DNA from 4 places in the Paenibacillus sp. p3-SID1389 genome. Region 1 is predicted to be linked to each of the others. Evidence: predicted binding sites of a transcription regulator. Region 1 holds the regulator's gene; each other region holds the start of a gene.
What was found. The regulator Rex, encoded in region 1, represses fermentation and respiration genes when NADH is low (regulators of the CRP and FNR family bind a similar motif). The targets are predictions, from matches to a motif close to TTGTGAAATATTTCACAA.
Positions count from the first base shown of each region.

Region 2: a site for Rex is predicted at 4,471-4,488, ahead of adhE (bifunctional acetaldehyde-CoA/alcohol dehydrogenase). Genes of this name have one in related genera too.
Region 3: a site for Rex is predicted at 4,542-4,559, ahead of M3G15_RS08855 (DoxX family membrane protein). Genes of this name have one in related genera too.
Region 4: a site for Rex is predicted at 3,876-3,893, ahead of M3G15_RS00215 (flavocytochrome c). Genes of this name have one in related genera too.

Region 1 is NZ_JALXVO010000019.1:19,074-27,252, reverse strand. Features, by position in the region: gene M3G15_RS10155 (AAA family ATPase) at 1-1,378, opposite strand, end outside; gene M3G15_RS10150 (hypothetical protein) at 1,371-1,904, opposite strand; gene M3G15_RS10145 (cell wall elongation regulator TseB-like domain-containing protein) at 2,159-2,644, opposite strand; gene M3G15_RS10140 (amidohydrolase) at 2,705-4,003, opposite strand; gene M3G15_RS10135 (redox-sensing transcriptional repressor Rex) at 4,000-4,644, opposite strand; gene dinG (ATP-dependent DNA helicase DinG) at 4,685-7,540, opposite strand; gene M3G15_RS10125 (tetratricopeptide repeat protein) at 7,737-8,179, opposite strand, start outside.
Region 2 is NZ_JALXVO010000021.1:59,014-67,192, reverse strand. Features, by position in the region: gene pflB (formate C-acetyltransferase) at 1-1,453, opposite strand, end outside; gene adhE (bifunctional acetaldehyde-CoA/alcohol dehydrogenase) at 1,703-4,318, opposite strand; gene M3G15_RS11005 (Crp/Fnr family transcriptional regulator) at 4,755-5,471, shown strand; gene nirD (nitrite reductase small subunit NirD) at 5,773-6,120, opposite strand; gene nirB (nitrite reductase large subunit NirB) at 6,152-8,179, opposite strand, start outside.
Region 3 is NZ_JALXVO010000016.1:7,082-15,260, reverse strand. Features, by position in the region: gene M3G15_RS08880 (hypothetical protein) at 1-586, shown strand, start outside; gene M3G15_RS08875 (DUF1129 family protein) at 665-1,414, opposite strand; gene M3G15_RS08870 (hypothetical protein) at 1,678-1,899, shown strand; gene M3G15_RS08865 (alpha/beta hydrolase) at 2,038-2,862, shown strand; gene M3G15_RS08860 (DODA-type extradiol aromatic ring-opening family dioxygenase) at 2,975-3,763, shown strand; gene M3G15_RS08855 (DoxX family membrane protein) at 3,869-4,351, opposite strand; gene M3G15_RS08850 (DUF3048 domain-containing protein) at 4,574-5,650, shown strand; gene M3G15_RS08845 (DUF47 domain-containing protein) at 5,848-6,462, shown strand; gene M3G15_RS08840 (inorganic phosphate transporter) at 6,546-7,535, shown strand; gene corA (magnesium/cobalt transporter CorA) at 7,593-8,179, shown strand, end outside.
Region 4 is NZ_JALXVO010000001.1:48,130-56,308, forward strand. Features, by position in the region: gene M3G15_RS00200 (SUMF1/EgtB/PvdO family nonheme iron enzyme) at 69-920, shown strand; gene M3G15_RS00205 (DNA alkylation repair protein) at 1,027-1,734, shown strand; gene M3G15_RS00210 (hypothetical protein) at 1,893-2,090, opposite strand; gene M3G15_RS00215 (flavocytochrome c) at 2,234-3,790, opposite strand; gene M3G15_RS00220 (ABC transporter ATP-binding protein) at 4,009-5,787, opposite strand; gene M3G15_RS00225 (ABC transporter ATP-binding protein) at 5,774-7,549, opposite strand; gene M3G15_RS00230 (GNAT family N-acetyltransferase) at 7,794-8,179, shown strand, end outside.

The DNA of each region.
Region 1 (8,179 bases):
TTGTTCTGGCGGCAAGATCCTCCAAAATTCGCGTATTTTCGTTCATCAGCACCTCGGTCGTCACCATGTCCATATTCACGATTCCAAGCTCGGTCAGCCCCGACGTCATCATCGTATGCACGATCTTTAACGCCTGCTCGAAATCGTTGCTTGACCCGGTGCTGCGCCCGCCGTAGTAAATTTCTTCTGCGGCTGCCCCGGCCAAGGCGATCATAATTTGACCTTCCAAATACGATTTGGTGTACAAGTACTTCTCGTCCTGCGGATTGTGCCGGACATACCCCAGCGCTCTTCCGCGCGGGCTTAATGCAACCTGACTGACGCTGCCTGGGGCAACAACCTCCGCGGCAATCGCATGGCCCAATTCGTGGATGGCCACGCGGCGCTTCTCCTCCTCGGCGGCCTGCCGGTCGGTCTGCTCACCCATCAGCACTTTATCGATTGCAACCGACAAATGTTCCTGAGTGATTTGATCCACGCCATCCCGCATCGCATAGATCGCCGCTTCATTCATCACACTTTCCAGTTGAGCACCGGAGAAGCCAAACGATTCTTCGGCGATTTTGTCCAAATCAACGTCCTCCCGCAGCGGTTTGTTGGCTGCATGCAGTTCGAGGATATGACGGCGTCCCTTCTTGTCTGGCAAATCAACCTGGATATGCCGGTCAAAACGGCCCGGCCGCAGCAACGCGCTGTCCAGCATCTCCTTGCGGTTGGTCGCCGCGATCAGCAAGATCCGCGGCGTGTCGGACGTATAGATGCCGTCCATTTCCGTTAGCAACTGGTTGAGCGTTTGATCGTATTCACGCTGCTGTCCGCCTTCCCGCTTACCGCCGATCACTTCGATTTCATCAATGAAAATAATCGCGTTTTCTTTGTTTTCCTTAACCGCGCGGGTTCTGGCTTCCTTAAACAGATCACGAATCCGGCTTGCCCCCACGCCGACATACATTTCAACGAATTCACTGCCGGAAGCGGCCACAAACACCGCGTTCGTATAATGCGCCGCCGCTTTGGCCAGCAATGTTTTCCCGGTTCCGGGAGGCCCGGTCAGCAAAATCCCTTTGATCGGCCGGATACCAAACTTGCTGATTTCCTCATGGCGCACCATGAAGTCCAGCGCTTCGCGAAGCTCCTGCTTGGCGCTCTCCTGACCGCCGATCTGCTCGAAGGTTAGCTTCGCCGGCCCGCGCTTTTTGCGTTTCCGTTCCTGGGCAGCTCCAATCGTGATGCCGCCACGTAGTTTGAGCATTGTAAATACTGCGCCGAACAACACGATGGCCGTAACGAGCGGAATCACGTTAACGCCGATCACTGCCAGAAACACGATCAGTACGAGAATAAAGCCAAGCGCGGCTTCAATCATCCATTTACGCATTTGGCCATACCCCCATCCGTTCCGGCGAACGAGGCAAAATGATAAATTTGCTGTATTGTCCGTCCGTTAAGGTGATATACACGTTCTTCTCATCCATCTCTGCCGTAGCTTTCAGCTTGCTGTTTTCTTGCTCCATCTGTTTCAATGCAGCTGTAATTTGTGTATATTGCTTATTTTCCATAGCCTGAGCAACGGTAAACATGGCGTTTTCCCACAGCTGGTCAAGTTCCGGCGAAGAATGATCCTCGATATCCAGCTTCAAAGTTCGGCTACCGATTTGCTTCTCCCCGTTCTTCTCAATTTGACGCACCAGAGCACCAAGATCCGTCCCCGGCTTTAAATTCAGCTTAAGCTCCAGCTCGTCCGCTTTCACGTTCATATCGACATGATTTACTCCATCTACACTCTTCACAATATTCTCCAGCGGACGCTCAATCGCCCACTGCCGATATAGGAACCATCCACCAAATAATACAAGGGCGGAAATAGCAATGCTTGCAGCAATTGGTCCAATACGCAGTTTCACGTGATGCCCCCCTTATCTATATAAACTATCAACTCTGTGATATATATTCCCGTATATCAAAACTACAAATATGAGTATATCACATCGTATATCAAATTTCGAAGAAAAGTGTGAAGATATTTAAAAATGAACGCTAGTAGTTCTACCCCGAAATGCTACTTTTTCTCAAGCCAAAAAATAAAACGGTTCCGCGATTCAGGCTCTTCGCCTAAACAACGAAACCGTTTATTTATGATTGATCCATAGCCCCCCTGTCAGCGGTTCGGCAGGGTGAACACTTCCGGCAAAGCTTCGCCGGTCGTGAAACTGAAAAACCGATAATAATGGTGGTCCTTCTCTTTATAGAACAGCTGCCACACCAATTGGTTATTGTATATGCCTGGCAGCAGCCGAACCACCCGGATCCCCGGCAACGATTGTTTGATGATCTCACGCATTTGGCTCTCGGACTTGCCATCGGACAGCAAGCGTACCTCTGGATCATGTCCTTCCCTTAACCAGACCATCATTTGGCGGCCGGATGCATCCTCCCCTTGCACGACCCAGGTAACTTCATCCCATACCGACTTCCAAACCTTGTCGCCCCGGACGAGATCCGTCTCCTGCTTCGCCTGCTGGATAGCGGCTCTTTCGGCTTTCCACGTATCCTCATGAATGTATAGATAAAACCGGTGGAGACCCAGGAGCACGATCAACAGAATCACGAGGGACAGCAGGATCCATTTCGTTCGCTTCCTCAAGCTACTCTTCCTTTCCCTTCCTAAGCAAGCAGCCTCCTTCAGGAAACCGCGCGCCGCTCATTATCGTGCCAACAGTCCCTCAAACGCCGCTTGCGCCTCGTAGCGGATGCGTTCTTCATCCAGTGTCAGACAAGCACCGTGCTTGACTACCTGCTTACCGTTGACCCAGACATGCTCTACATCTTTGGCGCCAGCGGAATAAACGGTATGGGAGATATAATCCGTTCTCGGCAGGAAATGGGCTTGCTCCGTATTTAAGGCGATGATATCCGCCTTCATGCCAGCAGCCAGCTTGCCTGTATTTTGCAAGAAGACCGATTTCGCGCCGTATTCCGTCCCCATTTTCAGAGCTTCCAGCGCAGGAACCGCCGTTGGATCGCCGGATACGCCTTTATGAATCAGCGCAGCCAAACGAATCTCCTCCAGCATATCCAGGTTATTATTGCTCGCCGGACCGTCAGTACCCAGCGATACAACTACGCCCTTCTTCAGGAGTTCCGGTACGCGGGCGACCCCGCTGGCCAGCTTCAGGTTACTGCCTGGGTTATGCGAGATGGTAACGCCGTGCGCTGCCAAGATGTCGATTTCCTCGTCCGTCAAATGCACAGCGTGGGCAAGCAGGGTCGGGCGGGAGAACATCCCCAGCTTCAGCAAATGTTCTACCGGGCGGACGCCGTAATCGTTAACGTTCTGCTCTACCTCGGCGCGCGTCTCCGACATATGCGTGTGCATCGGCAAATCGAGATCATGGGCAGCTTGCACAAATTTCTCGATAAAGGCTGGCGGGCAGGTGTATGGTGCATGCGGCGACATCATCGTGGTGATGCGGCCTTCTGCCTTGCCGTGCCAGTTCTGAGCAAACGCGATCGCTTCTTTGAGCTTCTGATCTTGCTCTTCCGGGGAGCACAACCCGATGGCCCCGCGCATCAACACGGCGCGAATACCCGATTCCTCCACGACTTTGGCCACTTCGTCCATGTGATCGTACATATCCAGGAACGTCGTCGTCCCGCCCTTGAGCATTTCCAACACAGATAACGCCGTACCGGCATACACATCCGCCGCAGTAAATTTGGCTTCCATCGGCCACATTTTCTCCTGCAGCCAGGTTTGCAGCACCATATCATCCCCATAGCCGCGCAGCAGCGACATCGCCGCATGGCCATGGGTATTGATCAGGCCCGGCAGGAACAACAACCCTTTGCCGTCCAACGTTTCGGCGCCTTCCACGCCTTCCGGGCGCTCTTCGCCAATATAGCTGATCGTATCGCCCTCAACGAGCATATATCCGTGAATTACAGGACGGTCCGCATTTAAGACGGCAAACGTCCCGTTCTTAATTAACCATTTACGACTCATACGTTGCTTGTTTCCTTTCCGTCTTCCAAGTAGTAAGCCAAGCTCAGCAAATCAGTAGTGAAGTCAGCCGCATGGATCCGAACTTCCGGCGGAACCTTCAGAATCGTTGGCGCGAAGTTCAGAATCGCACCGATTCCGGCGGCAACCAGCTCATCCGCTACGCGTTGCGCCTCCGTATCCGGCACGGTGATGATGCCGATGCGGATATTTTTCGCCCGGACGGTTTCCGCCAGCTCTTCGATCGGCTGAATCGTGATGTTGTTGATCTGCTTGCCGATCTTAGCCGGTGAAGCGTCGAACACCGCAACAATCTTCATATTATCCTTCAAATACGCATTATAATTCGAAAGGGCTTGCCCCAGATTCCCGGCACCCACCAGCGCGACGTTAATCTGTTGGTCCAGATTGAGAATTTGTTGAATTTTTTCAATCAAATAAGCGACATCGTAGCCGATCCCCTTCCGGCCAAAATCGCCGAAATAAGCCAAATCCTTACGGATTTGCGCCGGATTGAGATCCAGCTTCTGTCCGAGCTCCTGGGAGGACACCGTTGGCACCTCCCGTCGGCTGAGTTCATTTAAGAAACGCAGGTAAACCGGCAGTCTGCGGACGACAGCGTCCGAAATTTTATCTGACTTCATGCTTGTTCCCCCTATTCTTCAATGCGATCTATGAAGCGGCTTAGGCTTCGGGATTTAACCATTCCGAGATGCGCGGAACCATCTGAGTTAATGGCATATGCTCCATCTTCGGTCCGGGCAAAGAGTATAAGAAATATTTTCCATAATAAGATTCCAGGATCCGGGTATCATAAACGATCACGATGCCGCGGTCCTGCGACGAGCGGACAAGTCGTCCGAATCCTTGCTTAAAGCGGATAACCGCTTGCGGGACGGACAGTTTCATGAATGGATTCTTCTTCTCCCGCTGCAGGCGTTCGCTCTTCGCTTCCATCAGCGGGTGGTTTGGCGGCTGGAACGGCAAGCGTACGATCGCTAAACTGGTCAGCGCCTCGCCAGGAATATCCACCCCTTCCCAAAAGCTGCTTGTCCCGAGCAGCACCGATGCGCTGTTCCCTTGGAACCGTCGGGTCAGCTTGGTGCGGCTGCCGCTGTCCATCCCTTGCCCGATCACCGTGATTCCCTCCGCTGCGAGCAGTTCCTTCAGCGGGTCATACACCTGCCTGAGCATCCGATAGGATGTAAACAGCACCAGCATGCGACCTTGCGTCGCCACCGCGGCATCCGCCAGCGATTGCACCAGCGTATGAATGAAATGGTCATCCCCCACGCTGCCCTTCACACTTGGAAAATCGCGCGGGATCACCAGCAACGCCTGATCGCGGTAGTTAAACGGCGAGGGCAGCATCGCTGTGATCAACCGATCCTCTTCCGCCGCCTCAGTCAAGCCAAGCTGCTCGATCATATATTGGAACGATTTATCCACCGATAAAGTCGCGGACGTCATAACGACACTCTTCTTCCGGTCGAAGAAAAATTGCTTCAATTGAGCGCTGACGTCAATCGGCACCGCATACATCTGGAGCGACCGGCTACGGAAGTTCCCGTTCGCCTCCATCCAATAGACGGTGTCCTCGCTCTCCAACTTCATGAAGAAGCGCAGCGCTTCCCGTTCCCCGGCTAAATCTTTAAACAAGCCGCTGATATCGGTGATCAGGCTCTCCGCTGCATAATCGTCCTGCTCTTCTCGGATTTCGGACAGGAGGCGCTCCCCTTTCCGAAGCACGTCGCCAAGACCTACGTAAATTTGATTTTCGAGCGCGGTCAGCGTCTCCCAATCCTTTGGTTTTCGATTCGGCAACAGCCGGTACACGAATTGCCCGGGATCGCCAGGGGCGGCGTCGCTGCGGTCAGGCATCAAGCTGAACAGCAGCTCGCTGAGCTTGTCCCAGCTCTCCTTCACGTCCACCAGCGTTGGATAGATTCCGTCGATGACTGAGCACCATTCTGAGGCTTTCTCCGCGCCCGACGCTTCAAGCGAGCTGCGAAGGTTGGCCAGCTGCCCCGTCTTGCTGTCTTTAAATAACCGGGTCAGCGTATGCACGACCGTAAAATACTTCATATGAATCCCCAAATGCTTGCCGGCCACATCCTCTAAATGATGCGCTTCATCGATAACCAGCCGCTCGTAACCCGGCAGCAGCTGATGCCCCGCCTGGATGTCCGTAAACAGCTTAGAGTGGTTCGTAATGACCACGTCCGCGACACCGGCTTCGTGTTTTGCGCGATGATAGAAGCATTTGCGGAACCAAGGACAGGATCGGCCTAAGCAGGATTCCGACTCACTGGCCACCGTCTCCCATAAATCACCGCCGCGATTGCCGAGATTCAGCTCTTCGTCATCGCCGCTTTCCGTTTGGGTAAGCCATACGACCATTTGCGCGGCCGTCATCACCTCTTCTTTAGGTGTTGAGAAGTCTTTTCTATTTATTTTATGTTCAAATTTGCGCAAGCACAAATAATGCTGCCTACCTTTAAAAACGGCTGCACGAAACGGAAAAGGCACGACCTCCGTCAACAACGGCACATCGCGCTCCCTAAGCTGCTCCTGCAGGTTGATGGTGTGCGTGCTGACCATGACCTTCTCTTCGTTCTTGACGCTGTGGTAAATGGCCGGCAGCAGATATCCTAAGGATTTGCCCGTTCCCGTTCCAGCTTCAACAAGCAAATGCTTGTCTTCCTCAAAAGCCCGCATGACCTCATTCAGCATCATGTTCTGGGCTTCCCGCTCCTCATACTGCGGCAAACGCTCCCGCAATCGTTCCCGGACCTGCTCCATAAACTGCTCGAAGGTCACGCCCGCCAGCGGATTGCGCTCCGTGCTGTCCCTTGGCGCTTCAATGTCAAGCCAATCTTCAACCTGCAAGGCGAATTGGCGGTAGTATACAAAGCCGTCTTCGCTTGGCAGCGCTTCGCGCTCCTTCTCCTGCACCATGGCATCAAAAAACCACCCGAGATCGCTGTCCTCACCTGCAAACAGATCGGCCAAACGCTGTAAGGTCAGCAGCGGCAGTCGGTCACATTCCTCCAAGCATTTGAGGAAAATCAGCGCCGTCGCCAGCGCGTCACTGTCCGCCTGGTGCGGACGCTCATGCTCCACCTCGAACTCCGCCGCCACCATCCCCAGCTGGTAAGAAGTCAGCGAAGGGAACAGGATTTTCAAGAAATCCATTGTGTCCAGGATCCGTCCGGTGAACGGCAAGTAGCCCGTTTTGTCCAAGGCGCTCTGCAGATAATTAAAATCAAATGCTACGTTGTGCCCAACCAACACGACGTCGTTCAGGAGTGGAACCATCTCCATCATCACTTCGTCCAGCTCCGGCGCATCCTTCACATCCTCATCGGTGATGCCCGTTAACCCCGTAATAAACGGTGGGATCGGAACGCCTGGCTTGACGAAGGAACGATACACCTGAGAAATCGATCGATCCGGCTCTATAATGGCAAGTCCCACTTGAATAATATCATCGGAGGACTGGTTACCCGTCGTTTCAAAATCAAGCACAGCATATTTCATTGCAATTAGTTGTCCCTTCATTCCAGTCTCTTTACAGCATAACAGAAGATAGCCAATTTGAAAATTAATACAAACCATATCTGTAATAAAAATCACAAAACAAAACAAGCGATGCGCCGCCATGAGCGGTGTTCGCATCGCTTCCAAAAACATGCCGTAAATAAGTGCGTGACCTGCAGTTAATGAATCATAAATCCTACAATAGCGAAGTCAACTCGGGACCGTAATGCAGTTTACCTGTACTGTTCGCACAAGCCTCCAAATTGGCCAACGGCTCGGGCAAGGACGGATCGCTGTGATGAGCCAACTTGAAGTACTCTTTTGCCTTCTCAAATACGCCCTTGTGCGCCTCGATACACCCCAGCGCGTTGTATATAATGGAACGCAGCCGCTTGTTCGCAGCCTTTTCCAGCACGATCCAGAAATGCTTGGCGGCTTTGTCAAATTGCTCGAGGTGCAGATGGCACATCCCTAGATAAGTCCGAGCCAACACGCTGTCCGTAAATTGCTTCACCACCTGCTCAAATTGAGCAGAAGCCTGGGGAAACATCAGCAGCTTGTAATACCCTTGGCCTTTCACAAAGGCGGGGTCATCCAATTCAGGAAGATCGGGGGTCTCTCTGGACTCCAGGCTCCGGA
Region 2 (8,179 bases), on a different contig from region 1:
CCATCATCGGGATAAAGCGTTTCTTCACTTCGTCATAGTCGAGGTATTCCGAAGTGATGGCCGGATATTCCGGACCAACTTGGACGCCGGATTTTTCATCCTTACCGCCGTTGATCGCATACAGCAGAGCTTTCGCCAAGTTTGCGCGAGCGCCGAAGAACTGCATTTGTTTCCCGATTCTCATCGCGGAGACGCAGCATGCGATACCGTAATCGTCACCGTAAATCGGACGCATCAGATCGTCGTTTTCATATTGAATCGAGCTCGTCTCGATCGATACCTTCGCGCAGTATTTCTTGAAGGCGTCAGGCAGTTGCTCCGACCAGAGCACGGTCAGGTTTGGTTCTGGAGCCGGCCCCAGGTTGTACAGCGTATGCAGGAAGCGGAAGCTGTTCTTGGTTACGAGCGTCTTGCCGTTTACGGACATCCCGCCGATCGATTCCGTTACCCAAGTTGGGTCGCCGCTGAACAGTTCGTTGTACTCTGGCGTTCTCAGGAATTTCACGATCCGCAGCTTCATGACGAAATGGTCAACCAATTCTTGAGCTGCTTCTTCGGTTAATGTTCCTTCGGCCAGATCGCGTTCGATGTAAATATCGAGGAACGAAGATACGCGTCCGAGGGACATTGCCGCACCGTCTTGTTCTTTGACCGCTGCCAGATAACCGAAGTACAACCATTGGAAAGCTTCCTTCGCATTGTTCGCCGGTCTGGAAATGTCGAATCCGTACATTTCGCCGAGCTGTTTCAATTCGCCTAAAGCGCGAATTTGTTCAGAAATTTCTTCCCGAAGCCGGATCACATCTTCATCGATGACATCTACTTCAAGAGATTTCAATTCTTGTTGTTTTTGCTTGATCAAGAAGTCTACGCCGTACAGGGCAACGCGGCGGTAGTCCCCGATGATCCGACCGCGGCCGTATGCGTCAGGAAGACCTGTGATGATCCCAGCCTTACGGGCGGCTCTCATTTCCGATGTATAAGCATCAAATACCCCTTGGTTATGGGTTTTGCGAATCGTTGTAAACAGATTTACGATCTCAGCTGGCAGATCAAAGCCATAAGCTTTGCACGCATTGATGACCATGTTGATCCCGCCGAATGGATGGATCGTGCGTTGGAAAGGGGCTGAGCCCTGAACGCCTACGATTTGTTCCTTCTCTTTATCCAAATATCCAGGAGCATGGGAAGTGATCGTGGATGGCGTGTTCACGTCTACATCCAGGACCCCGCCGGCTTCCCGTTCTTTCACGGACAGCTGCGATACGATATCCCACAACGCTTTCGTGTTCGCCGAAGCGCCTTTCAAGAAGGACTCATTACCTTCATAAGGATTCACGTTTGATTGGATAAAATCGCGCGTATCCACTTCCTTCATCCATTTCCCAGGTTTGAAGCCTCTCCATGCGTTTTGCGCCTTGGTTTCTGTTACTTCTCTTTCGATCACCGACATCTTGATTCCCTCCATTTTTATATGTGGTCGCGGTTGAAGGTCTATCCCGCGCCTCATGATCCCTAAAATTTGTGATACTTTTCACAACTTAGACAATTATGGTGCCCGGCCCCGAAGGACCGGGTTCCACTCCGTTAACAAACTTCTGAGGGATCATTTATATTGTAATCATAGCTCTTCCTATCCAAAAAGATTGTGACAAATATCACAATAAGTGATATTTGTCACCATTTTTACACGCCTGTTCACTTATTCTTCAAATCTTCCATAGAAGGCGTCGCGATAAATCTCAGCCAGCTCGCTGACCAGCGGCAGCTTCGGATTCGCAGTCGTACATTGGTCTTCGAAGGCACGGTCCGCCAGGTAATCGACGCGCGATTCGAAATCCTTCGCATCGAAGCCAAGCGCTTGGAACGATTCCGGAATGCCCAGCTTCTTGTTCAGATCGCGCACCGCTTTGATCAAGCTCTTCACGCCTTCTTCCGTCGTGCGAGCCGGCAGACCCAGAATGCGGGCGATTTCCGCATAACGTTCATCGGCAACGAAGTTTCTGTATTTCGGCCATGCCGCGAATTTCGTTGGTTTCTTCGCATTGTAGCGGATGACGTGCGGCATCAGAATCGCATTGGTACGTCCATGGGCCGTACCGTATTGACCGCCCCATTTATGCGCCAAGCTGTGGTTGATGCCAAGGAATGCGTTGGCGAACGCCATCCCTGCGAGCGTCGAAGCATTGTGCATTTTCTCGCGGGCCAGCTTGTCGCCGGTCAGCGCCGATTTCTCCAGGTATTGGAATACCAGCTGGATCGCTTTGATCGCCAGACCGTCCGTGTAGTCGTTAGCCATGACCGAGACGTAAGCTTCGATCGCATGCGTCAGTACGTCCATACCGGTATCTGCAACAGCCACTTTCGGCAAGCTGTAGACGAACTCAGGGTCAATGATCGCAACGTCCGGCGTCAGCTCGTAATCCGCCAACGGGTATTTCGTGTTGCCGTTGATTTTATCGGTAATAACCGAGAACGAGGTAACTTCGGAACCGGTACCCGATGTCGTTGGAATGGCCACGAATTTCGCTTTTTGGCCAAGACGCGGATATTTGTAGATCCGTTTGCGGATATCCATGAATTTTTGCTTCAGATTGTGGAAGTCGGTATCCGGATATTCATAGAACAGCCACATGCCTTTCGCCGCGTCCATCGGCGAACCGCCGCCCAGGGCGATAATGCAGTCCGGTTGGAACTTCGCCATCAGCTCAGTACCGCGTTGTACGGTCGTGGTCGATGGATCCGGTTCAACGTCCGAGAACACTTCGATGGCTACCGGCGTTTGGCGTTGACGCAGGAAATGTTCGACTCTTTCCACGTAGCCGAGCTTCACCATCATCGGGTCAGTAACGATCATGACGCGGGAGATGTCCGGCATCTTCGCCAAGTATTGCGTCGAGTTTTTCTCGAAGTAAATTTTGCTAGGCACTTTAAACCATTGCATGTTCACGGTACGATGATTCACCCTTTTCACGTTGATCAGATTCACGGCCGTGACGTTCGACGAAGTCGAGTTGCGTCCGTACGATCCGCAGCCCAGCGTCAGCGACGGCAGGTTTGTGTTGTAGATGTCGCCGATACCGCCTTGCGAAGAAGGTTGGTTCACCAGGATCCGGCAAGTTGGCATCCGATCGGAGAATTGTTGAATCACTTCCTCATTGTTCGAGTGGATTACCGAGGAGTGACCCATGCCGCCGAATTGCACAACTTCCAGCGCACGTTTAATGCCTTCCTCTGCATTCTTCACTTTGTAGCAAGCAAGTACAGGACTCAACTTCTCTGCGGACAATGGGAATTTCGGACCAACGCCTTCGATCTCGGCAACGAGAATTTTCGTTCCGGCCGGGACGTCGATGCCGCACATTTCCGCGATTTTTACGGCCGATTGACCAACGATCGCAGGGTTCACCGCACATTTCTCCGCGTTGATGGCTCCTGCGGTCAGCTTGGCAGCTTCTTCTTTATTTACAAAATAGCAGCCGTTGGCGATCATTTTCTTCTTCACTTGGTCGAAGATCGGTTCTTCGATAATCACCGCTTGTTCGGATGCGCAAATCATACCGTTGTCAAACGTTTTGGACAGGATCAGGTCGTTGACCGCTTGATCCAGATCGGCGCTCTTCTCAATGAAGCAAGGAACGTTACCAGGGCCTACGCCGAGGGCCGGCTTACCGCAGCTATAAGCTGCTTTAACCATCGCGGAACCGCCGGTAGCCAGAATGCAAGCGACATCCGGGTGATTCATCAGCGCGTTCGTGCGGTCCATGGATGGATTTTCGATCCATTGGATACAGTCCGCAGGTGCCCCGTGTTTAACAGCGGCTTCAAGCAATATTTTAGCGGCTTCCGTGCTGCAGGCTTGCGCGGATGGATGGAAGCCGAAGATGATCGGGTTGCGAGTTTTGATGGCGATCAGAGATTTAAAGATGGTGGTCGACGTTGGGTTCGTGACCGGGGTAATCCCCATGATGATCCCAACCGGCTCGGCGATTTTTTGGAAGCTCTCGTAAGGATTGTCTTCGATGACGCCTACTGTTTTTTGGTACTTAATGCTGTTCCAGATATACTCGGTTGCAAACATGTTCTTGATGATTTTATCTTCGTATACGCCGCGTCCCGTTTCCTCGATCGCCATTTTCGCCAGATGCATATGCTTGTCGAGCCCAGCCAAAGCCATCGCTTGCACGATCTTATCGATCTGCTCCTGATCCATGCTCATGAATGCTTCGGAAGCTTTCTTGGCTTTGTCGATCAACGTTTGAATATACTCTTGCGCGGTTGGCTGAGCTTTAGCAGCTACTTCGTTTTTAACAGCCATCTCTCTCATCCTCCTAAATTTTGATTTAGGGATTGCTTGCAGATGGTGGTCCTAAATCTTATTTGTGAAAAAATTCACTTGCAAGCGAATCCTTATGAAGCTTGTGCGCTTCTCTTTATGTCTTGATCATAGCACAGGCTTTTGATTTTGTATAGTGAAATTTTTCACATACTTTAAAAAAGTTGAAAGTTTTCACTTGTCACGATAAGTTTTTCATATATACTTTACATTGTGTACATAGTATCACCTTTAAATACTTACCGATCGCCAGTTTATTATTTTGCACCGTTTTTAGTGAGAACGTACTGTTCGACATAGTGAAATTTCTCACAATGTTCACTTTTTCGGGCTTTACAGCCCCCAAAAACTAAAAAAAACGGGTTATAATTAATTTAAAATTTTCAGAAAAATTTGGAGCACAAAGGGGAAATCGATGATGAGTGAAATTGTGAATGCCACCCTGCCCCGCGGCAATACGAGCTGTTTTTCAGAGCAAAACTTCAATCGCCTTCTCGTTACGATGAAAGACAAATCTTATCCCGAGGGGACACATTTGTTCTGGGAAGGTGACTATTCCGATAAACTGTTCTACATCAAGCGCGGCCGTGTGAAGTTGACGAAATCGACGGATGAGGGCAAAGAATTGATCCTCTACATGTATGGTGTCGGCGATATGGTTGGGCAAGCCGATCCGTTCTTCAGCTCGAAGCATAGCTTTACCGCCGAAGTCATCGAAGACTGTGAAATCGGCATTATCGAGCAGAAGGACCTGGAAATCATGATCTGTCAGCATTGCGATTTCGCCATCGATTTCATGAAATGGATGGGCATCCATCACCGTTTGACGCAAACCAAATTCCGCGATCTGATGATGTACGGCAAACCGGGCGCTTTGTGCTCGACCTTGATTCGCTTGAGCAATACGTACGGTGAGCCGCACGGAGACGCCATTCTGATCAATAAGAAGATCACCCATACTGACTTGTCCAACATGATCGGGGCAACGCGCGAAAGCGTCAACCGGATGCTGAGCGACCTGCGCAAGAAGGATGCGCTGGACTATGAGAACGGGATGATCGTGATCAAAGATCTGGTCATGCTGCAAGATATTTGCCACTGCGAGCTGTGCCCGAACGAAATCTGCCGCATTTAACCGCCTAGTACTCCCCCCATATTCGGCGTTAGTTCTAGCGATTTGAACCGTCCCTTGAGTGCAGGGCGGTTTTTTTGCTTTCTATTAACGTGTAACGTGAAAAAAAATCCCCCAATCCTCTTCGCTCCCCAATGAGGTTGGGGGATACATATGTGGTTATGAGCCCTATGCTTTCTTGCGCATGGGGGAAATGAACCAATATGCCATTGCGACGAATACCGCACCGCCCCCAAATCAAACTTGCCTCATGCTTCAAAAATAGCGCGGCGACCTTCCGATCACCGCGCTGTCGATAGCCGCACTACGCTTGCTGCAAAGCAGCAGCGGCAATGTAGACCTGTTCGTCCTCCACCTTGACCGGGAACATCGTGACCTGCCCGGTATCCGGTGCTTGAACGAGCCCGGTGGTCAGGTCGATTTTCCAATCATACAACGGATCATACAGATAATGACCCGATACGATCCCCTCGGCCAGCGGTCCGCCCTTTGGATGCGGATTTTGGTTCAGCGCCGCAAAAATCCGGCCATCCGATGTTCGGAACACGGCAATTTGCAGGCCGGCCACTTCCACGACACGCCCGATTTGCAGCAGAAAATCCTCCAAGGCACCAACAGGATAAAACGTTTCGCCCTTACTCTCCATACTCATGCACCATGACCCCTTTCTCTAGGACGCTGTATTACAGCTGGCTGCTCACTTCTAACGAGTGATACAATTTGCCAAGCTGTTCGTTGTCGTTCAGCACTTTTTTCCATGGATCGGATACTTGCTTCAAAGCAAATTCAATCCGTTCCATCAGCGCTTTGCGGTTCTTCACATCGTCAACGATAACCGAGCGGATATGCTCAAGGCCCATCCGTTCCACCCATTCCGACGTTCTCTCCAGGTAGTTGCCGGTTTCACGGTAGTACTGCATCAGCGCGCCGCACACTTCAATCAATTCCTCATCGGTTTTCACCTTGCACAGCGAGTCCGCCAAGCGCGGCTTGATCCCGCCGTTGCCGCCAATGAAAACCTCCCAACCGCCGTCATTGCCAACGATCCCGATATCTTTGGTGCACGACTCGGCGCAGTTACGCGGGCAGCCGTTAACCGCCATCTTAAATTTCGCCGGGAAGTCCAGCCGCTCGAATTTGCGCTCCAGCAGCGCGCCCATACCCATTGAATCCTGGGTGCCAAAACGGCAGAACTGCGAACCAACGCAGGTCTTTACTGTGCGCAACGATTTGGCATAAGCATAACCTGACGGCATATCCAGCTCTGCCCACACCTTCGGCAGGTCCTCTTTCTTCACGCCGATCAAATCCAGCCGTTGTCCGCCCGTGACCTTGACCACCTTGACATTGTATTTCAACGAAACATCGGCGATTTTCTTCAGATCTTCCGGCGTTGTGACGCCGCCGTACATCCGCGGCACCACGGTATACGTGCCGTCCTTTTGAATGTTGGCATTCATCCGTTCGTTGACGAAACGCGAAGCTTTTTCATCTTCATGGGTATCCGGGTAGATCATGCCTAGATAGTAGTTAATCGCCGGCCGACACTTCGAACAGCCTTCCGGCTGCGTCCATCCGAGCACATTCATCACTTCTTTGGTTGTCTGCAGCCCTTTCGCTTTAATCTCGGCAACGATCTCGTCCCGGCTAAGCGTAGTGCAGCTGCAAATCCCCTGTTTCGCCGATTGGGTAAAGCCATCGCCAAGCACATATTGCAGGATCTGCTCGACGACCGGTTTACAGCCGCCGCAAGATCGAGTCGCTCCGGTGCTCGCTTTAATTTCGTCGACCGTCGTCATCCCTTGATTTACGATGCAGTCCACGATCGTGCCTTTCGTCACCCCGTTACAGCCGCAGACGATTTCCTCATCGCTCATCGTTTCGACCGATGCCTTCTTCTTGGTGCCGCCGCAGCAGCCCCCGCCCATCAGCGATTCGTACAACTCATCGGTCATCTCCGCGCCTTGCTTAATCAGCTTCTGCAGCTCAGCCGAATCTGTGATATCCCCGAACAGCACTGCCCCAACCAGCTTGCCGTCCTTCAGCAAAATTTTCTTATAGGTGCGTTTCCACTCGTCCTTGCTGACGATCACTGTATGCTCCGGTCCATCGATAAATTCACCGGTGGAGAATACATCCACGCCGGAAATTTTGAGCTTGGTCGATACGACCGAACCCTCATAAGGCGCGGTATCCACGCCGCTGATATGCTTCGCCAACACCATCCCCTGCTCGAACAAAGGCGCAACCAGACCGTAACAAACCCCGCGGTGCTCCGTACATTCCCCCACAGAATACACACCTTCAAGCGAGGTTTGCAGATAGTCGTTCACGACGATCCCACGGTTCACTTCGATGCCGCTGGCTTTAGCAACCGCAACATTAGGTCGGATTCCCACAGCCATAACGACGAATTCCGCCTCCAGCTCCGTCCCGTCGGCAAAGCGCAGGCCGCGAACCCGATGGTCGCCAAACAGCTCCGTCGTTTGTGCGCCCATCTTAAATTTGATCCCTTGCCGCTCCAACTCTGCTTTCAACATGCTCGCTGCCTGATGGTCTAACTGGCGTTCCATCAGATCTTCCATCAAATGTACAACCGTCACGTCCATCCCCAGTTGCACAAGGCCTTTGGCCGCTTCCAATCCCAACAGTCCACCGCCAATGACGGCCGCCTTCTTGTAGGTCTTCGCCGCCTCCAACATTTGCTTGCA
Region 3 (8,179 bases), on a different contig from region 1:
TATGGTCGTGCAGTCCTGCAAAACATTTGCCTACAATATCAAAGCCTATCATCGCCGTCTGCTCCCGCTGCATCCGGTATGGACGATCCTGTCTTGCCTGGTATTCAGTTGGCTCGTGGCGCTGATCATCGCGGTGATTGTCGTGGTTCATGCTGCGATCTATTTTCGGATCGCCCAGGTACCGATCAACATTATTCAAATTGAGACGAACGGGCTCCAAAACACTCTGTTCGTCATCCTGACCATCATTTGGGTGTATACGCTGCTGGTGCTAACGGTCTTTATGGCGATCACGATTGGCGCCAGCGTCAGCATCCGGGGCAAAGCCGGGATGTGGGTCGGCATCATTTCCTTTTTTGTCATTCAGAACGGGTTGTCTTGGGTGGAAAGCCTGATCTTTCGAGATACGAATAGTACCTTTGCGAACTTCGGAATCATTCATATCGGGATGGCCGAGGAGAACGGTGCAGTGGCGAGTGAATCGGTGAATCTGCTTCCGCTTGGGCCGTTCTTGCTTGAAGTGGTCGTAGCGGCTTTGATGTTTTACGCGATAACGTATTTGCTGAAGAAACGGATCGAGATTTGATCTCCTTATGTAAAAATAAACCGCAAAAGCCGCATCCTCTTGATCGTTTGGGGGATGCGGCTTCTGTGGTTTTTCTGCTTAATTCTTCGAGCGGCGACCAAAAAAGAAAATTTGCCCAGCCAGTCCCACGGCAAACAAGATCAGGCTGTCCCAAGGCGAAACGGTAAATGCCGGCATAATTCGGTTTAATACGGTGCCAACAATGATCAACACGGCGGCAACGGCGATGTAAGTGCCGAACGCACGAAGATTAAAGCCGCGCGGTCCTGAGTTGGACTGCATTCCTGGTTTTGCTCCTGGTCCTGCCGGTCTTCCACCTCCGGCGGCCTTCTGGCCTTCGACGGCTTTGGAGCTATTGCCGAGGAAGCGAGTGACCAGCTCAATCAGCACGATAGACAGTACGGCGATGATCAACAGCGAGGAGGTGCTGATCTGTGTATATTCGAGCTCCCCGCCAAACCATTTGCTGAAGAAACCGGTGATCATATAAATAAAGAAGACCCAGGTCAAAGCTACCCAGGGGATCATCGTATAATATTTGATTTTGTCCTTCAGCGTCCGGGGCTTCCGTGCCTTTACGTCCTCCGCCAGCTCCGCACAATAAGCCTTCGGATCGGGGCCGAAGCGTTCTGCCGCCGAGATGCCTTTGGCTTGATTTTTGATGATTTGCCGGGCGATGTCCAGCAGGAGTTCTTCCCCTTTGGCTTCACTAAGCGAGCTGGAGCCGGAACGGAAGTACAAGACCATTTCCCCGAAATATGCTTCGTTCTCCGGCGTCATTTGTTGTCGTAGCCGTTTCGTTTCGCCGATCATTTCGTGGATGTACATGGTTGTATCTCTCCTCCCAGTTTCTTCCGTAGTATACTTCATAGTTTGTCCCATTCGCAAGGGACCGAGGCACGGCAGAAGTGGAAGCGGAACAGAACTAATGGATCATGAACATTCCTTGAACAAGGAATAAAAAGCGTCCCTCCCTCCAAAAACTACTCTATAAGCAAAACGGCAGGCGCCGGCAATCAGGCTGAAAATCGATTTGATGGCGACAAGGCGGTCTGCACACAATCACACTAAAGTTGCGGGAGGCAGAGCCAGTGGGAAAATATGAATCGGAGCTGACCCGGAGGTATTTGCTGAACAGCAACTCTCGGGGAAGCCTGGAAGAAGTCGTAACCAATGAGAGCGATGAGGAAAGCGGCATGTTGTGCGGGGATGACGAGGCGTGTGACGAAGGTGATCTGGGGAATCATCGGTTTATGAAAGAGTGGGAGGGCCGGGTTACCACCCATGCGTACTTCCGCCAGTCCTATGAATAAGTGAGTTTCTTGCGATTCTTCAGCGATCCGATTGACACCCCGGCTCGGGTAATGCTAAGATAAGTTCAAACAAAATCATATTAAACTTATCGGATTTAAAGTATATATCATTGCCGGAATACGGGGAGGAGACGGGTTATGGAAAGACAGATTGTGATCAATCATGGAGAAGAACAGCTTGCGGCCAGCATACATTACCCGGCCGAGAACAAACAAGGGGGGCGCTGCCAACGCGCTCCCTTGGTCGTCATCTGCCACGGATTTGTAGGCAGCCGTATCGGCGTTGACCGTCTATTCGTCAAGACTGCAAGGGAGCTTGCAGCAGACGGCTTCCTCGTGCTTCGCTTCGACTATCTCGGATGCGGCGAGAGCAGCGGTTCTTACGGTGACCATGGCGTAGAGTCGATGATCGCCCAGACCCGTTCGGTGCTGGATTATGGCCTGAGCGCGTTTGACGTTGACCCGACGCGGGTATCGCTGCTTGGACACAGCCTTGGCAGTTTGATTGCCCTCCTAACCGCCATCCGTGACCGACGCGTAAAGAACCTTGTCTTATGGTCGGCGGTTGGCTACCCGTTCAGCGATATTGTCAAAATCACCGGACGCGATCTATATGACCGGGCGGTAAAGCAAGGGAGCGCTGACTATTTGGGCTACGGACTGACGCCGAAATTTTTTGATTCGCTGGGCGAATATCAACCGTTCCAGGAAGCCGTTAAATTTTCCGGTGACGTACTGGTTGTTCATGGAACCTCAGACGATATTATTCCGGCGGACTATGCTTTCTTATATCAGAAGGTGTTCTGGATGCGTCCAGAGGGGCGCTGCGATAAGGAGATTATTTTCCAAGGCAGTCACACGTTCTCGTCCGGTGACCATCAGCAACAGGTCATCCGGAAGACTAAGGAATGGCTCGGAGGGTTGGAAGCCCTGCAGACCGAGTGGCAGCATTGGATGATTTAAGGACATGAGTAGGAGGCACCGTCAAACCCAGACGTACAAAAACTGGTAAAATCCTTCGGGGATGGATACAATGAAGGTGTAACCATTTTTTTGGCGTAGGGAGGTTTGGGAGATGTCTCAGCCTGCATTGTTTATTGCACACGGATCGCCTACATTAGCGATTGAGAAGAACGCATATACGGATTTTCTTCACCGCTTGGGTCAAGAAATGCTGGAACCGCCCGATGCCATTGTGATCTTCTCGGCGCACTGGGATGCTCCGGATCAATGGGTCTCGACGGATACGAAGCATATGACGATGCACGATTTCTACGGCTTCCCGGAAGAGATGTACGCGATCGAGTATCCGGCGCCGGGCAGTCCCGAGCTTAGTGAAGAAATCGAAGCGATTTTCCGAGCGCACAATCTGCCTTACAAAACTTCGACAGGCAGAGGTCTGGACCATGGAGCCTGGGTTGTGCTGCGGCTGATGTTTCCGTCTGCTGATATCCCTGTCGTAGCCTTGTCTGTGGACGCCAAACGCGAGCCTGAAGAGCAGTATGCCATCGGCAAAATGCTCACGGAGCTGCGGCAGCGGAACGTCCTTGTGATCGGCAGCGGCGGACTTGTTCATAATCTTCGCTTGCTCGATTGGGAAGGACGAGAGCCGGCTGCGTGGGCCGTGGAATTCGACGATTGGATCGGAGAGCAGCTGGAGAACTGGGACTTGCGGCAGCTCTTTGATTATGACCGCAAAGCACCGCATGTCCGGATGGCGATTCCTTCGTACGGACGGGAGCATTTTGTTCCGCTCTTCTACGCCATGGGGGCGGCAGACGATGAACGCCATGCTGTGAAATTGTTTCAGGATTATCAATACGGCAGCCTTAGCTTAAACTGCTGGAAGTTCGGCGGTTGTTGACCGGGCGGTGATCCCGGTACACAACGACCGATCCATATAAATAAGCGCAGAACCTCAAGAATTGGGAATTGGGGTTCTGCGCTTTTTTTCTCGGGATGGGACTGGTTAACGCCGCCGTCCATAGCGGTTGCGGAAGTAAGGCTGGATGAAGTAGTCCAATCCGATCCGCCCGGCGTTCGTGCCGGCGACAACGATAAAGATTTGGAGCAGCAGCAACTGCGGGTTCGTGCTTACGGTCCCTGAGAACAAGAAGGCAAAGTTCATGACCATGCCAAAGAAGGCAGCCAGCCAAGTGAAGCCGCCCAGGATCAGGCCCAGACCGACAAGTACCTCGCCGTAAGGGACAAGGATATTAAACAAACCGACGTTGGGCACGGCAAAATTTTCGAGGAAGGAAGCCCACCAGCTTTGCACAGCGGGGTGTTCGCCGCTGGTCTTCGCCAAAGCGCCCGTCAGAAATCCAGCGGCATTAAACCCGCCGGTTACTTTGCTCCAACCGGAGGTTAGCCACTCGTAACCTACATATAGTCTGAACAGCAAGAGCAGCCAAGAGGCAACGATGCTCTCCCTTAACCATTTTACGATCATCTCTTCATCTCCTTATACATGGATGCGGCGACAAGGTTCGTTTGATCCCGTGGATAATCTCTCCTCTCCTGTAGTATTCATATGAAGAACTGTATTTTAAACACCCAATTCAGAATTAGAATGAAATATGGGGTTCGCTGAGAGGTTTGCTTTTGTTCCGGCTTCCCCCGAAAGAGGAATTCAACGTATAATGTAAAAAACTTAAGAATTTTGACGGAGGACATGCCTTTGAAATCATTGAAGTTAAGTTGGCTGCTGCTCTTATTCTTGCTTATCGTTATGCTCTCCGCTTGCGGGAAGGTCGAGGAGACGGCCACGCCTGCGGATAACATCGCTCCGCCGCAACAGACGGAGACCCCGGAGGACACTGCTGAGCCCGAACCGGCGGCGCCTGCCTATACGGCTCCGTTGACGGGATTGCCGCTCGAGGAGCCGCTGACCCGCAGACCGCTTGCCATTATGATTAACAATGCGCCGGCAGCCCGCCCGCAATCGGGGTTAATCGATGCCGATGTTGTATACGAGGTGTTGGCGGAAGGCGGAGTCACGCGGCTTGTATCCATCTTCCACAGTCAAGCGGACAATGCCAAGATCGGCCCGATTCGCAGCATTCGCCCGTACATGATCGATTTGGGCGAGAGCTACCACGGGGTGTTGGTGCATGCCGGGGCGAGCAACGAAGCGTTTGCGATCCTGCAAAGACAGCATAAAGAGGATCTGGACGAGATCACAAACGCCGGCGCTTATTTCTGGCGGGACAAGTCCCGGAAGGCTCCGCACAATTTGTATTCCAACGTAGAGAAGCTGCTGGAAGGCGCCGCGAAGCGCGGGTATGCCACGGAGGATACGGCGGTGCCGGGGTATCTTTTTTATAAGGAAAATGAACATTCGGATTCCCTGGAGACCGCAAATCACGTGGAGATTAAGTTTCAACTGGACAGCTACCGGGTGGGTTACGAATATGATGCGGCGTCCGGGCTTTACAAGCGGTTCATCAATGGCGAGCCTCACACCGATCTGGAGACGGGCGATCCATTAACCGCTGCGAATGTCGTCGTTATGGGGGCAGACCACCGGGTGCTGGACGATGTCGGCCGTCTGGAAGTAGGACTGGAGCTGGGCGGTGAAGCGATATTGTTCCAGCAAGGCAAAGTCATTCAGGCCAACTGGATCCGCAAGGAAGGCGATATGATCCGGTTCATTAAGGATAACGCGGAGATCCCTATGGTGCCGGGCCAAACCTTTATTCATATCGTCCCCAATACGCCGGATTTCGCCAGTCATGTAAAGGCAGAGTAAAGGAGAAGAAAGGCAGATTTTGTATTTCCAGGGCGATTAAAGGATAACTCTGGGAGAATAAGGGGAAATATAAGCGCATGAAGGTGAAATGTTTGCGACAATATTTCCTATCTGTGATGCAGTTGTGATAAGATATTCAAGGTTGTGTAAAAACATCAACCACAAGAACTACCTTATGGAGAGAAAAGGGGATACTGATGCGACTGAAGAAGAAAGATATCTTTTTCCAGACGTTAGAGGATATGGCAGATACGATCGTGCATTCGGCGGACTATTTCGCCCAGCAGGTCGCGGACTTCAGGGACGTTGAAGCCTTCGCCAAGAAGATGAAGGAGTTCGAATCCCAATGTGATGGTTACACCCATAAAATCATCGTGGAATTGAACAAAACGTTTATTACGCCCATCGAGCGTGACGACATTATGCATCTGATTACCGCCCTCGACGATGTGATCGACGGTTTGGAAGCTACGACATCCCGTTTTTTTATGTACAATTTGAACGGGCCGGACGAATATATCGCTCGCTTTGCCGAAATTTTACGCAACTCGGCCTATGAGATCCAAAAGGCGATTCATTTGCTGTCCCAGAAAAAATTGCTCGCAATCCGCGAATACACGATTCGTCTTAACGACCTGGAGAATCAAGGCGATGAACTGCTGCGGATTTGCATCAAGGAGCTGTTCATGAAGGTGACCGATCCGATCGAACTGATCAAGAAGAAAGAGATCTATGAGCGGCTGGAGACGACAACCGACGCTGCCGAGAAGGTTGCCAACATGCTGGAATCCATCATCATGCGTAATTCTTAAGAAACTTCACTTTATATTTGATTTTCGGGAGGTTGGAATTGCGCGGATTTATATAGAGAGATAGCCATCTGTGCAAAAATGCTATGGATACGAGTTTAATGATTATGCTTATCGTTATCATACTGGCGTTGGCGTTCGACTTCATTAACGGGTTTCATGATACAGCCAATGCGATTGCGACCTCGGTATCAACACGCGCGATGAAGCCGCGTACTGCGATCATGATGGCAGCGGTCATGAACTTCTTAGGTGCTATCATGTTTACGGGCGTCGCGAAAACAATTGGGGGTAGTGTCGCCGATCCGGCGAAGCTGGATAACGGTCTGGAAGTGCTGGTCGCCACGCTGTTGTCGGCAATTATCTGGAACCTCATTACCTGGTGGTTTGGCATTCCGTCGTCTTCTTCCCATGCACTGATTGGTTCCCTGGCCGGGGCGGTGTACATGGGGGCTGGACCGGACAAGCTGAACTGGGGCGGATTTACGACGATTGTAGAGGGATTGGTGTTCTCCCCAATCATCGCTTTTGTGATTGGTTACATCGTCATGACCATCTTGAGATGGATCTTTGCCCGGCGTAGTCCGCATACCGTCAATAAAGGCTTCCGGTCGTTGCAAATCGTGACTGCAGCGATCCAAAGCTTCACGCACGGCACCAATGATGCCCAGAAAGCGATGGGGATTATTACGTTCGCCTTGGTGACGGCAGACTTCCAAGATCATATGGAAGTGCCGCTGTGGGTTAAACTGGCCGCAGCGACGGCGATGGCGCTCGGGACATCGGTTGGCGGTTATAAAATCATCAAGACGATGGGTACGAAGATCTTCAAAATCGAGCCGATCAACGGTTTCGCCGCGGATCTTTCCGCTGCATCGGTTATTTTCGGGGCCACGTTGTTTCATTTGCCCGTCAGCACGACGCATGCCATCACCTCGTCCATCCTCGGCGTAGGCGCAGCCAAACGTTTCTCCGCCGTACGTTGGTCGATGGCCGGGCGGATCGTCATTGCCTGGGTAATTACGATTCCGATCGTGTTTGTGATGGCCGGGCTGATCTATAAATTGTTGTTCTAAGGATGAAATTCGAGTAAGCCAATCTGCTGAGGATTGGCTTTTTTTGGGAGGTTCGGCATGATCAGAACGATGGGCATGATGAGAGATCACCAGACGGTGGAGGGATTTCCGCTGGAGCAGATTCATAATCAGCAGTTCGTCTGGACCTGGGTCGATCTGGATACCCCAACACCGGAGGAGACGGAGCTGCTGTCGAGCTTCTTCCATTTCCATCCGCTGGCGATTGAGGATTGCTTGCATATTTTGCAACGGCCGAAAATGGACTATTACGACGATTTTCAATTTCTGGTGCTTCATGCGATTGATGAAAGAACGCTGGAGACGGTGGAAGTGGATCTGTTTATCGGGGACGAGTACTTAGTTTCGTTCCACCAGCGCCAGCTGGATGAATTGGATGAAGCGTGGAGCAATATGCTGAAGCGGGCCCATGAGCGCAAGGTGTGGGTTCACGGGCCGTATTCGGCGGCTTACATGGTGATCGACAGCCTGGTGGATCATTATTTTCCTTGTGTGTATGCGATTGAAGATGATCTGAATGAGTTGGAGGGCAAAGGAAGCAGCGAATCGGTGGAGGAGTTGATGAACCAGGTGTTTGACCTGCGCAGCCGGCTGCTGAAGCTGCGGCGGACGATCGTGCCGATGCG
Region 4 (8,179 bases), on a different contig from region 1:
TTCGGTTTGCCGCCGGCGGCCTTCACTGATCTTCAATCAAAGGGGAGCTGACCTTGAGGAAGCGATACATGAGCATGATCTTGTCCATCACCATCATGGTGCTGGTCTCCGCCTGCTCGCAGGCAGCAATGGGGAGACCGGAGCGGCAGAACGACTCCTTCGTGCTAGTTCAAGGCGGGAGCGTGAAGAACACCCGGTCTAATTTTTATGGCTCGAGCAGGGTACTGGCTGATTTTTATATCGGAAAATATGAAGTGACCCAGAGAGAATGGGTGGAAGTGATGGGCAGCAATCCGTCTCAGTTCCAAGGCGACCAATTGCCGGTGGAGATGGTGAGCTGGTACGACGTGATCGAGTATTGCAATCAGCGGAGCATAAAAGAGGGCTTGAAACCTTTTTACAATATAGATAAGCAAAAAATAGACCCCAACAATCAAAGCGAATACGATCCTGTGAAATGGACGGTCACCATCAATCCGGACGCGAACGGGTACCGGCTTCCGACGGAGGAAGAGTGGGAGTATGCAGCTGGGGGCGGGCAGCACAGCCAAAGCTATAAATACAGCGGAAGCTCGCGTGTGGACGATGTGGCCTGGTATTGGCGGAATGCCGGAGAGGAGTACCTGAGCGGGGACTGGAACTGGCCGATCATTGAGAGTAATCATAGCCGAACCCGGCCTGTTGGCGGCAAGGAGCCCAATGAGCTGGGGCTGTACGATATGTCTGGCAATGTGAGGGAATGGTGCTGGGATTGGTACGGGGACGAGGTGAACCAGAACTATAAGCGTGGCTCATTTCGCGTAGTGAAAGGCGGCGGCTGGATCGGCGATGTCAGCAGCAGCGAGGTGTCGTTTCGCGGCAAGTTTGAAGCGAGCGGCTTTGGCCCGGATCAAGGGTTCCGCCTGGCGCGCAACAAGTAGTTTGGCGAGGACGCTTGGCCTTATTTTGGAATTGAATCAAGCCCTTCTCACGTAGTAAGCTAGGGGGAGAAGAACCCATACGGGATGAAGGGAGCTGGCTCCATAAATGAAGCTGGAAACGGTGATGCAGGAGCTTGAGGCACTCGGTAAGGAGCGCCTGAAAAAAATGTACATGTCCAACGGCGCGCGGGAGCCGCTGTTTGGTGTAGCCACAGGAGAAATGAAGCCGCTGTTCCGGCAGATCAAGATCAATCAGCCCTTGGCTGAGGAGCTTTACGCGACGGGGAATTACGATGCGATGTATTTTGCGGGGATGATTGCGGATCCGAAGGCGATGACGCATGCGGATTTTGATCGCTGGATCGAGGGGGCGTATTTCTATATGCTGTCGGACTTCGTGGTTGCCGTCACCTTGGCGGAGGCGGATATCGCCCAGGAGGTGGCCGACCAGTGGATCGCCAGCGGGGACGAGCTGAAGATGTCGGCGGGTTGGAGCTGTTACTGCTGGCTATTGGGGAGCCGGCCGGACAGCGAATTTGACGAGGGCAAGCTCGCCGGCATGCTGGAAACGGTGAAAAACTCGATTCACGATGCGCCCGAGCGTACGAAGTCTGCGATGAATAACTTTGTTTACACCGTCGGGGTTTCTTACCGGCCACTCCACACTCAAGCGGTGGAGACCGCCCAGGCGATCGGCCCGGTCGAGATGAAACGGGGGAAGAAGAAAAGCGCCATTCTGAACGCTTCGGAAAGCATTCAAAAAGCGCTGGATCGCGGGCAACTGGGCTTTAAGCGGAAGTATGTGCGGTGTTGAGATTGGCGGGGAGGGGACACGGAGCTGGTAGCTGTGGGCGTTAGTCCACCGGGTGCATTCTATATGAAAAATCGAATACAATCGGCTAAATTCGGCGATATCGGCGAAATGTATTCGAAAAATCATACAGAATTGGGCCTGATGCGGGTGAAATCGAGCTACAACGGTTTCCCATTCAACGTCGGCGGGTCCTCGGGCTTCATCTCGGGACCGAAATCGTCCGTCGCTGCGGCAGGGTTGCCGTCCTGGTTCCAGGCGTCTTTCGTCATGAAGGCGCCTTTTCGGCCTTCGTTGGTGGAGTCCTTGGCCTTGGCCCGCTGCAGCTGCTGCTGAGTGTAGTCCTCATTTTTGCTCATCTTAGGCACCTCCTTAGGTTTCGTGTATCGTGGGTGGTTATTTAGTATTCCCAAAGATCATTTCCTCAAAAAAGAAAATCCGCCAAAGCTCGAACTCCTTGGAGTCCAAGCCTTGACGGGTCCCTATCTCATGATCCTTCAGCTTATTGCGCCTTCACGAACTCGGCCGCCTTCACGCCGGCCTGACGTCCGAAAATGATAATATCGGCCACGGAGTTGCCGCCGATCCGGTTATCCCCGTGCAACCCGCCGGTAACTTCGCCAGCGGCAAACAGACCTGGGATCGGGTTGCCTTCTTTGTTCAATACTTCTGTGTTGGTGTTGATTTTCACGCCGCCCATGGTGTAGTGGATGCCGGGAGCAATTTTGATGGCATAGTACGGTGCGCCGGACAAATCGTTATCCATCCCGGTGGTTCTGCCGAATTCGGCGTCATTTTGATTCTGAACAGCCGCGTTCCAAGTTTCTAACGTTTGCGCCAAAGCATTTGCCGGTACACCCATCTTTTCGGCCAAAGCTTCAATCGTGTCGCCCTGGAGTACAATGCCCATCTTCTCATATTGTTGGATCGCTTTAGCTCGGGATTTCACACCGGAATCAAAGACAAGGTAGGCGGACTTCTCAGGCAGGGCATTGATCGCGTTGGTCACTTTATCGCGCGTGTCCATTTCATTAAAGAAACGCTTGCCTTCGCTGGAAACAAGGATCGCGCCTTCGCCGCGCACGGCTTCACCGATCAGATAAGATTTCTCCTGTTGAACAGTCGGGTGAACCTGGATCTGATCCATATCAACGGTAACGCCGCCCAATTTCTCAATCATCGTAATGCCGTCGCCGGTGCTGCCAGCTTGGTTGGTCGTGACATATCCCTTTAAGTCCGGTCTAAACTGCGTGATCATTTCCGGATTGGCCCCGTAACCGCCGGTCGCCACGATGACGGCTTTGCCGGTAATCGTTTTTTCTTCGGTATCGTTCAGGACCACCTTCACGCCGCTCACTTTGCCGTCTTGCTGAGTAATCTCCTTGACATTGGCGTTGACGAACAACGGAATGCCTTGTTCTTCAACGTTTCGGACCAGGCCGTCCACCAGGTATTGTCCCACGGCGGAGCCGTCTTCCGGACGGTGCGTGCGTTTTTCGCTCATGCCGCCCGTAATCGTGAGGTTATTCAACCGAATGCCAATGGAATCGAGCCAATCGATCGCGCCTGCGGAATGGTCAACGAAGAAACGCAACAGTTCGGTATCATTTGTATTGTGGCCACCTTTTAGCGTCTCTTCATAGAACTTGTCGTTGCTGTCTTCAATGCCTTGTTCCTTTTGGAATTTCGTCTCCGAGGCGTTCATGCCGGAGGACGATTTCGTCGTGTTACCGCCGGCCACCGGCATTTTCTCGAAGATAACGGGGTTCATACCGTTGGCTTTCGCTTCGAGTGCTGCGGTCATGCCAGCACCGCCTGCGCCGATGATAATGATATCGTAGCTGTCCTTCAATTGATCGTGAGGCGTATAGCTTTTTTCGGATGCGCCGGCTACGGCTTCGGCTTCGTTTTCTTTGGCTTTGTCCGTCTGTCCGCCAGCCTGCGTCTGGTTCTGATCCTGAGCCTGGTTCTGAGGCTCATTCCCATTGTTGCCGCATCCCGCGATGACAAGCATCAAGGATAAGACGAGAATGAGTGCTGCTGTAACTTTCTTTTGCATGATAAACCCTCCACTTCTGTCTATATCGGGGTGCTGTTTCTCTTTCGTTCCCCTTGGAGAGGATAACATAAGGGCATACCATAGTAAGTGAACCATTTCACAATTCGACAAATTTTGATATCCCAGCGTCCGGTACCCAGCGTCCGGTAAAAACAAAAAGGCAACTCCGTCAGCCAGGTTAAATTGGCTTGGCGGAATTGCCTTTATTTTTGCATGATCTATACAGCTTCCATCTTCTGCGCGGTATACAAGCGGTAGTACAGACCACGTTTGGCCATCAGCTCATCATGCGAGCCGGATTCGGCAATCCCCTTGTCGGAGACATACATGATGCGGTCGCAGTTCTTCACCGTCGACAGCCGGTGCGCGATGATGAACGAGGTGCGTCCCTTGAGCAGCTCGTTTAAGCCTTGCTGAAGCAGGCGCTCCGTCTTGGCGTCGATCGAGGAGGTCGCTTCGTCCAGGATCAGAATGCGCGGATTGGCCAGCAGCGTCCGGGCGAACGAGATGAGCTGCCGCTGTCCTTGGGAGAGCTTCGAGCCGCGTTCGTTCACCTCGGTGTAGTACCCTTGCTCAAACTCGCGGATGAACTCGTCCGCGCAGACCGTTTTGGCCGCGGCGATGACTTCCTCCTCGGTGGCGTCCAGCTTGCCGTATCGGATATTATCCATGATCGTACCCGAGAAAATAAAGCTATCCTGCAGCATTATCCCCATCTGGCTGCGCAGCGACTTCAACGTCACTTGAGAGATGTCGTGACCATCGATCAGAATCGCGCCTTCGCTCACATTATAGAAGCGCGAGATGAGGTTGACGACCGTGGTCTTGCCCGCGCCCGTCGGTCCGACGAGGGCGATGCTTTCCCCGGCTTTTACCTCGAAGTTCAGGTGCTCCAGAATGTTCAGGCCTGGATCGTAAGCAAACGTAACGTCTTTGAATTGGACGTTGCCCTGCACCGGCGGCAAAGCCTTCGCCCCCGGGACATCGCTGACCGTCACCGGTTCATCCATCGTTTCGAAGATCCGTTCCAGATAAGCGACGGCGTTAATGAAGTTGTTATACAGCTGGGACAGGTTCAGGATCGGTTGCCAGAAGCGGGCCGCATAGTTACTCATCGCAAGGATGACCCCGAAGGTCACGCCTTCCGGACCCATCGCAAGCAAGCCAACCATATAGATCAGCGTCGTGACGATCGTCGCCAGGTTGTCGACGGAGAACGGGATCAGGGCGTTGTAGCGAAGCGCCCGCATCCATTCCTTGCGGTAGTTGCCGGCCAGGCGGGTAAAGATGCCTTCGTTATGCTTCTCGCGGGAGAAAATTTGCGTCACGCCAATCCCGCTGATGCTCTCCTGCAAATACGCGTTCATGTTGGAGCTTTTGTTGGAAACAGCCTGCCATGCCCGGCGCTGCCGGGTTTTGATCAGCAGCATAACGCCGAGGAACACCGGCAATCCGGCCAAGGTGACGAACGACAACCGGACATCCAACGCAAACATAAACACAGCGATAAAGATCAAATTGACGATCTCCAAAATAAAGTTGATGATCCCGTTGGACAAAACGTCCGATACGGCGTTAACGTAGTTGACGACGCGGATCAGGATTTTCCCTTGCGGGCGGTCGTCGTAATATTTAAACGGCAGCTGCTGCAGATGCTTGAACAGATCCGTACGGATATCGAAGATGATATCCTGGCCGACCCGGGTCATGATCCGGGAGCGGATCGTCGCCAGCTCGACGCTGACCACGATCGTGAGCAGCATCAGCGCAGACCACCCGACCAGCGCACCAAACGCTTTCTCCGGAATCGTCACGTCCACAACGTGTTGAATAATGAGCGGCGCCGACAGCGCGATTGCAGCCGACAAGGCGCTCAGCACAAACGCGATGATCATCGGCTTCTGCTGTTTTCGGATGTACACCATGGCACGTTTGAAGTGCTTTATGTCAAAAGGAGACTCCAGATTCTCATCCACATCGAACTTATTTCTGGCCATGGGCGCTCACCGTCCTTCCGATCCCTTCATTTTGAAGCATAAATACATCGTAATAATAGCCGCGTTTCGCGAGCAATTCCGCATGGGTGCCTTCCTCGATCAGCCGTCCGCCGTCCAGGATCAGAATGCGGTCCGCTTCGGCTGTGGTCGACACGCGCTGGGCAATGATCAGCTTCGTGCACGGGAAGTTCAGCTCGCGCAAGCTCTTCTGGATATGCTCCTCGGTTTCCAAGTCAACCGCGGAGGTGGTGTCGTCGAGGATCAGAATCGGTCGGCGCACCGCCAGCGCCCGGGCCAGCGCAATCCGCTGCTTCTGACCGCCGGATAAGCCGACGCCGCGTTCCCCAACGATGGTGTCATACCCTTCCGGCATTTTCGTAATAAAATCATGCGCAGCAGCGAGCCGGGCATACTCTCTCGTTTGTTCCTCCGGCAGTTCGGGATCGCCGTAAGCGATATTTCCGTCGATCGTATCGGAGAACAGCAGCACGTCCTGGGTCGCGATGCCGATGTTGCTGCGGAGCTCATCGAGCTCCAGGTCGCGGACGTCCACGCCGTCAACCAACACTTGCCCGTCGGATACGTCGTAAAAGCGGGGGATCAGGTTTACGAGCGATGTTTTGCCCGAACCGGTTGAGCCCATAATGGCGATCGTTTCCCCCGGATTCACCGAGAAGCTGATATCGTGAAGCACTTCATTGCTGTCATATTTGAAGCTGACATGCTTGAATTCGATCCGTCCTTCGTAACGGCGCTTTTCGATCGCTTTGTGCTCGTTTACGATTTTTGGTTTGGCGTAATAAATTTCTACAATTTTACTTAAGCTGGCGAAGAAACGTTGAATATCGTTAATGATAATGCCGATGTTGCGCATCGGGTTGGATACGGCCCAGATCAATGCGGAGAACGCGGAAAATTCCCCGAAGGTAATCCGTCCCTGCATGACAAAATATCCGCCAGCCAGCATCAGGATCACGTTAAACGCTTGTGCGAACGTCTCCAGATACGGGAAGTAGTCCAGCCACACGAGCGCGGCTTTCTTGTTCGCTTCTGAGAAGTGAATGTTCTTGTCGGTGAACTTCTCAATTTCAAATTCTTCACGGGCAAAGGCTTTAACGACGCGGTTCCCCGAGATGTTCTCTTGGGTGATCGTGTTCAGTTGGGACAACCGCTCGCGCAGATCCACGTACATTGGACGGACCTTTTTCGCGAAGATGTAAGCCACGATGAAGATCGGAGGCGCCAAGATCAGCAGCCACAGCGTCAACACAGCATCAATTGTGAAAAAATAAGCGACGGCCGCAACAAAGATCGTCACCGATTCAATAATCGTCTTGATAATCCACGCCATCGAGTGCCGCACCATGTCCAGGTCCCCGGTCATCTTGGTCATGAGGTCCCCGGTCCGGTTATGGTCATAGTACTCCATATCCTGGCCTTGGATTTTGTTGTAGAGGTAGATGCGGACTTTGTACAGCATATTTTGCGAAGCCTGCTCGTATTGCATCGTCGTCAAATAAGCAAGCCCCGTCCGCAGCAGAGAGAAACCAATCATCCCCAAGCAGAGCATGATCAGCAGTCCCCGTTGCTGCGATAAATTTTCCATCGCATGTTCACCTGTGATAAACGTGTCGACAATGCGTTGGCCTATGTACGGATTGATAATCATGAGCGAGGAGCCCACGACGGAAAGCACCAGCGCCGTGATATATCTGGCCCGGTTGCCCTCCAAATTCTGCCACAGCCATTTGAGTTCAAACAATTCTGATCACCCGTTTCTGTTTGTTGTTGCAAGCTGTCAAATGCAACCCCGTTTTCGCAAATCATCGTGATTATACCACAACCGTTCACAGGTAAAACCCGCATATTCCAGCGTGTTGTCACGTAGGTTAGCGTTTTCGTGATGGGATCGCCTCTTTGCTTTTATTTCGGTAAAATCTTTAGAATATGAAGTGAATAGCTCCGATTTTGCAGGCCGATATGAAAAAAGTGAAGGAGGGGTTGCCATGGTCGAGGATATCGTCATCGTACCGTTAACCGCTGAAGATCGAGAGGAAGCCTGCCGGGTATTCGAGCAGACGATTCCAGAGGCGTTTGCCGCGGAAGGGTTTGGACATTTAATAGAAGATATTCGCGAGGAAATTGAGGGGAAAATCCAGCTGGTGGACGCAGCGCTTGGGGCTGCACCTGGCTTTGATTCACGCGGGGATGGGCCACAAGCGGTGGAGAGCCCTGTCTTTTTCCTCGCTGCGAAGATCGCTCGGGAGGTGGTCGGCATCATTTCCTTTGGCCCTTGCGGGAAGGAAATCAGGGAATGTACCCAGCACGCGTTGGACGATGTTGGCGAGCTGGGGAGCTTGTACGTGCTGTCCGCCTATCAAGGACAAGGCAT